3 regions of the Jeotgalibaca sp. MA1X17-3 genome follow, and region 3 is predicted to be linked to each of the others. Evidence: predicted binding sites of a transcription regulator. Region 3 holds the regulator's gene; each other region holds the start of a gene.
What was found. The regulator LexA, encoded in region 3, represses DNA repair genes until DNA is damaged. The targets are predictions, from matches to a motif close to CNAACANNTGTTNG.

Region 1: the regulator LexA is predicted to act here: its motif matches at 965-978, upstream of uvrA (excinuclease ABC subunit UvrA).
Region 2: the regulator LexA is predicted to act here: its motif matches at 1,247-1,260, upstream of recX (recombination regulator RecX).

Annotation. Positions count from the first base shown of each region.
Region 1 covers NZ_CP090983.1:2,229,060-2,231,269, forward strand. The annotation lists gene uvrA (excinuclease ABC subunit UvrA) at 1-901, opposite strand, end outside; gene LZ578_RS11085 (metalloregulator ArsR/SmtB family transcription factor) at 1,009-1,407, opposite strand; gene phoU (phosphate signaling complex protein PhoU) at 1,464-2,138, opposite strand; gene pstB (phosphate ABC transporter ATP-binding protein PstB) at 2,175-2,210, opposite strand, start outside.
Region 2 covers NZ_CP090983.1:1,909,148-1,911,357, reverse strand. The annotation lists gene LZ578_RS09605 (competence protein ComK) at 1-346, shown strand, start outside; gene LZ578_RS09600 (general stress protein) at 443-1,195, shown strand; gene recX (recombination regulator RecX) at 1,313-2,149, shown strand; gene mutY (A/G-specific adenine glycosylase) at 2,194-2,210, shown strand, end outside.
Region 3 covers NZ_CP090983.1:1,348,631-1,350,840, forward strand. The annotation lists one part of gene LZ578_RS06770 (IS3 family transposase) at 1-821, shown strand, start outside; gene lexA (transcriptional repressor LexA) at 910-1,533, opposite strand; gene LZ578_RS06780 (YneF family protein) at 1,750-2,040, shown strand; gene LZ578_RS06785 (ABC transporter ATP-binding protein) at 2,062-2,210, shown strand, end outside.

The DNA.
Region 1 (2,210 bases), 880 kb from region 3:
AGGTTAGTGTTTTGTCTGGAATAATCAAATCTTGATCGACTTCTAATTTTACACCTAACCCATCACAGTCTGCACAAGCCCCGTATGGAGCATTAAAAGAAAATAAACGTGGTTCCACTTCACCTACTGTAAATCCACAGATGGGACAAGCATAGTGTTCACTAAAGGACATTTCTTCTCCATCAATGATATCAACTAATGCATATCCTTCTGCTAAACGAAGAGCAGCTTCGATTGAATCAAATAAACGAGAACGAATTCCTTCCTTAATTACAATTCGGTCAATAACAATCTCAATTTGATGGTTTTTATTTTTTTCTAATTCAGGTACTTCTGAAATATCATAAATTTCACCATCTACTCGCACACGAACATAGCCTTGCTTTTTAATTTTCTCAAAAACTTTTTTATGTTGGCCTTTTTTACTTTTTACAATGGGAGCTAGTATTTGAATTCGGGTACGTTCTGGTAATTCTAAAATTTGATTGACAATTTGTTCCGCTGATTGACTGCTAATTTCAGTACCATCATTGGGACAGATCGGGTGTCCGATACGTGCATAAAGAAGACGAAGAAAGTCATTAATTTCTGTAACGGTTCCTACCGTAGAACGAGGGTTATTATTAGTTGATTTTTGATCAATCGCAATAGCAGGACTTAATCCATCAATACTATCTACATCAGGTTTATCCATTTGTCCCAAAAATTGACGGGCATAGGCAGAAAGACTTTCTACATACCGTCTTTTTCCTTCCGCATATAAAGTGTCAAAAGCTAATGAACTTTTTCCAGATCCAGATAGCCCGGTTACTACAACCATTTTATCACGCGGAATGGTAACATCTATATCTTTTAAATTATGGGAACGTGCGCCATGCACGACAATTTGATTTTTTGCCATAACATACTTCCTTTTTATTGTGATTTCCATTTCTTTTTTTATCATACCATTAAAACAGGAAAAAGAACATCTGTTCGAATGTGATGTTCTGATTATCATAATGATTTTTATTTTTCTGGATGAGTAGTGTGTGTGGCATGAGTAACGGCCATTTCCAAGATTTCAAAAACATGACTATCATCTTGGCTATATAACATATTTTTACCGACCCGGCGACTCTTTACAAGCTTTGCTTGTTTCAACTTTTTTAATTGATGAGAAACGGCAGATTGTTCCATATTCAGTTCCAGTGCAATTGCATTTACATTCCATTCTTCTTCTAAAAGGTACAACATCCGAAATCGTGTTGGATCTCCTAGCAATTTAAATATTTGAGTGGTTCGTTCTACTATATCTTCTTTTATCTTTTTTTGCACACAAGTCACCTCTTCTATTCCATTCTTATCTATTTTACCAAAAATAATAGATTCAGGGTAAGCGGTTTGATTTTCAATTGGTCTGTTCATAAAATATTTTCAATCAAAAACAGGATGAAAGAATATTCTCATCCTGTTTCTTCATCCTATTCTTCTACGTAGTTATGTGTATTTAATTCAATAATTTTTCCTGAATTCAAGTAAATAATCCATTCACAAATATTAGTAATATAATCCCCGATTCTTTCAATATATAAGGCAATTCGCATATAATGGCTACCACCTAGAACAATATCTGGATCTCGTTTCATTTCTTCCACCGTTGCTTCGTAAATTTCCTTCGTGAGCTTGTCTATTTTTTCATCTTTTTTTGCAATTTTATAGGCTGCATCTGCATCAAAAACTACATAAGCATCTAAAACTTCTTGCAGCATCGTACTTACTTCATCTGAAGCAAGAGCAATTTTTGTTTCAATATCGATGTTATGCTTATTCCCTTTCACAGAAATAGTCGCTTTTGCCATACTAACTGCGTGGTCTCCAATTCGTTCCAGGTCCGAACTAGCCTTCATAACCGTTACAATCTTACGTAAATCAGTTGTTACGGGTTGTTGAAGAGCAATGAGTTCAAAGCATGCTTGTTCCAATTGAGCTTCACATTGATTGATTTCGATATCATCTTCAATAACTTTTCGTGATAATTCTTTATCATGATTAATAAAAGCGTCAATAGCATTATGAAAAGATTCATTTACTAAAACACCCATTCTCATAAATTGGGTATGTAATTCGTGTAATTCTTTCTCAAAAATACGTCTCATTTCATTCATCTCCTATTTTGGGTTCATTTTTAGAACTTAACCGAAGCGTCCAGAAATATAATTCTCGGTTTG
Region 2 (2,210 bases), 560 kb from region 3:
TATGCATATTCGTTACAAAACCTTTGATAAAAACTTGCGCTCTGCAGTAGAATCCTATTCCAAACAACATCACTATTATTTTAAAATTAGTCATGCTTTGGGGTATGAAGTTGTGAAAAAACAGACCTTCAATCCAGATAGTATTCTCAATCAGCAAGTAGTTAAATATGAATCCAATAAATATGCTTTGCCTTGGGTAGAGTGGTTTGATCATGTACAAAAATTTTCATTAAAGACTTTTTTAAAAGAACAAATTATCAAAGAAAATCCTGCTTACGATGATATAAAAGAATCATTTAATCAAAATTATTTTTTAATAAAAAAGAAAAAAAGAATGCATGACTAGAGATGGTCACTTATTCTAAAAATGGTTATTATTTGTTATTTATCTAATACTCCCTTAAAATGAATATAACAATTGACTAGAAGGGAGTGCTTGTATTTGAATAAAAGAATAGAAGGAACGTTTGCAGATTACCAACGCATGTTGGTTGCTATTAATGATATGCTAGCTGAAGGATATTCTGCTAAACAATTATTAGTTATCACGCGGGAAGAAGAAGGACACAGACTAGAAGAAGATACAAAAGTAGATGTAGTGGTTACTAGCGATCAGGAGGATTCCTTGTGGGACCGCATCGTTTCATTTTTCACAGTTGAAATGGATGAAGATGATTCCACTGAAGAAGTTGAAGAGGTTGATGAAGAAAAACTCTTTGAAGACTATGGAATCGACAGCGATACATATGAACGTTTTGAAGAAGCACTCGATAACGGTGAATATTTACTATTAGTAGATGCGGCGCCACCGGCCCATGTAGAACATTCAGAATTTATGGTTCGTGATGGAATCATAGATGAGGAGGAAGATATAATGGATCAAGAAAAAAATAATCAACCAGTAGACGATCAAAAGAAAAGTGCGCAACCAGACTGGGCAAGTGGAAATGACATTTCAACAGGTGATGTAGAAAATCATTCCAGAAAAGCAGAAAAAGATGTGACTTCTGATAATGAGAAGCCGAGTCAGATTTTAGTAGATAAAAATGTATCTCATCCAGTTGCAGATGAATCAATGGACCGTGTTTCAAAAGATCCATTTGGAATGGATACGGAAGCAGTCGAAAAAGGTGAAGGGGCAAAAGATGTCGATCCAGATTACGACGAAACCGAAAAAAATCCACCTGCACTATAAAAAATAGAATCATTCTTATGGCCGGGAATTTCCCGGCTTTTTTTATGTCTAAGAACAACTGTTCTTTTTTGTGTTTTTTGTTATAATGAGGAAGATAAAAGAAAGAGGTGAAGAGGGATGAAAAAGGAGAAACAAGAAGAAAAACCTTCTGTCATCACGAAAATCCAAGTACAAAGACGCCGAAAAGATCGTTTTAATATTTATTTAGATGGCGAATATGCCTTTCCTGTTTCGGAAGCCGTTCTCATCAAGATTGGTCTTTTCAAAGGAATGGAACTGACAAAAGAACGACAAAAAGAAATTGAGTTAGAAAATACAGCCTACTTATCGTATAGTATCGCAGTTGATTATCTATCTTACAGTTTACGAAGCGAAAAAGAAGTACGCAAAAAACTGAAGGAAAATGATATCCCTTTTGATGTTATAGATGGTACCATCCAACGGTTGCACGATCAAAGGTATATAGACGATCGAATTTATGGAGAAAGTTATACACGTACCGCCGCTAACATCAATCGCAAAGGTCCTTTTGTAATTGCACGAGAATTGAAATTAAAAGGTTTGAAGGAAGAGGTGATTGCTTTGTCACTAGAACAGTATCCAGAAGAATATCAGATTGAAAATGGAATAAAACTTGCAGAAAAATTATTAAATAAACAGCAACGGACTTCTTCGCGTGATGCCATAATGAAAGCCCGAATGCATTTGCAACAAAAAGGGTATACCCGAGATGTCATTGATAAAATTATGCTCGAAGTAGATACGGAGACACCAGAAGATGAAGAATTTGCTGCATTGCGTATTCAAGGTGATAAAATTTGGCGTCGATATGCTCGCAAAGCAGAAGGGTTCCAATTAATTCAAAAAGTGAAAACTAATTTATTTCAAAAAGGTTATCCAAGTGAAATGATTTCTGAATATATAGAGGAAAAGAAACAAGAAGAGGATTTATAATGACTATAAAAAAAGAAAAGAAGAAAAAGCGTCACGATTCTGAAATGACTCGAGATGAATT
Region 3 (2,210 bases):
CAACGTATATGTACTGGCAAAAACGTTTTGATCGAGAAGACCCAGATAAAGAAATCAAAGAAGTGATGATGACTATAAGAAAGCAGCACGCTGATTATGGGTACCGACGTATGAAAAAAGAGTTACTTAAGTATGGTGTTGAAATCAATCATAAAAAGCTTCAGCGACTCATGGTTGAACTTGATATCCGCGTTAAATCTTATTCTCGAAAATCACGAAAATACAGTTCTTATAAAGGTAACGTCGGAGTTCTAGCTCCTAATCGTATAAATGGACGGTTTAACTCCTCTATCCCTTATCAAAAAATCACTACGGACACGACGGAGTTTAAATATTATGAGAAAGACGAATCAGGTCGTTTGCAAATTAAAAAGTTATACCTCGATCCATTTATGGATTTATTTAATCGCGAGATCATTAGTTTTAAAGTGACTAAACAACCCAATGGCGAAAGCATTATAGCAGCTTTAAATGACGCTATCCAGGCTTCGAGAACGTGTAAATATAGACGAATGTTCCATTCAGATCAGGGCTGGGCGTATCAAATGAAGGCCTATGGTGTAGAATTAGAAGACAACAACATTTTCCAAAGTATGTCCCGTAAGGGAAACTGCTTCGATAACAGTCCAATGGAGAACTTCTTTAGTATATTGAAACAGGAAATGTATCATGGACGTATTTATAAAAGTTACGGGGAATTAAAGAAAGCAATAGTGATCTTCATTAATTATTACAATAACGATCGAATGAAGGAGAAACTTAATTGGTTAAGTCCAATTGAATACCGATTATCATCACCTTCTTTAAAACAAAGCGCATAAAAAACAGAGTAGAATAATCTACTCTGCAAAAAAGTCTAACTTTTTGGGGTCACTATAATTACCCTGGCTTTTTCTTTTTTTAATAAAATTATGAAATATGACTTCTGTATAACCCTACTACTTTCCCTAGGATTTGAACGTTTTCTAATATAATTGGGGACATACTATTATTTTCAGGTTGTAGTCGATAATAGTCTTTTTCTTTATAAAATCTTTTACAGGTTGCTTCATCTTCATCCGTTATAGCAATAACGATATCACCATTTTCAGCAGACGTTTGCTTTCTAACGATAACAGAATCATCACTTAGTATACCAACGTTAATCATGCTATCACCGCGAATTTTTAACATAAACAAGTCTTCTGAAACATATTGTAAATCAGGAGGTATTGGGAAAAAGTCGGTTGCTTCTTCTATAGCAAGGATTGGTTCTCCTGCTGTTACAGTACCAAGTAAGGGCATTTGATTTGATTTTACACCAAGTTTCGTTAATCCAGTTTCGCTAACTTCTATTGCACGTGGTTTTGTAGGATCTCTATAAATATATCCTGATTTTTCTAGTCTTGATAGGTGCCCGTGCACAGTGGAAGTAGAAGAAAGATTGACTGCATTTCCAATTTCACGAACAGTTGGAGGATATCCCTTTTTCTGTACTTCGTTATATATGAAAAGCAGTACTTCCATTTGCCGGGTGTCTCTACTTTTTGTCATGAGAGCATCATCTCCGTTACTATTATTTATATGTTTATTGTAGCATAGTCAAACATTGTAATCAAACAGATGTTCGTATGAATGATAAAAAACAGCTAGAATAGATGAAAAAAGTCTGCTATTTAAAAATAGAAGAAGAAAGCAGTCATATCTATTTCTTTTTTTGTGGTATTCTTGTAAAATGGTTTAATGATAACTTTTGGGAGGAGGATATGAATGAGTACAGGAGCTTGGATTTTTATTGTAGTTTTAGGAGTAATTTTAGGTGCAGTGGGTGGATTCTTTCTTTCACGTAAGTATATGATGAATTATTTTGAAGAAAACCCTCCTTTTTCTGAAGATATGTTACGATCGATGATGATGCAGATGGGACAAAAGCCATCTGAACGCAAAGTAAAACAAATTATGGCATCGATGAAGGCACAATCTTCAAAAAAGAAAAAAAATAAGTTGAATAGATACAAATTGTGGATGCATGTTTTTGGTCCACTTTTTTTATTTTTGTAAAAGAAAGAAGGTATCAAGTGAATGGGAATATTTAAAAGATTAAAATGGTTCTTTAAACAAGAATGGAAAGCTTATAGTATTGGAATATTCTTTTTGGTGATGGTCGCAATTATTCAAGTGATATCTCCTCGAATTGTCGGAAATATTATTGATCAAATTAGTCTGAAAAC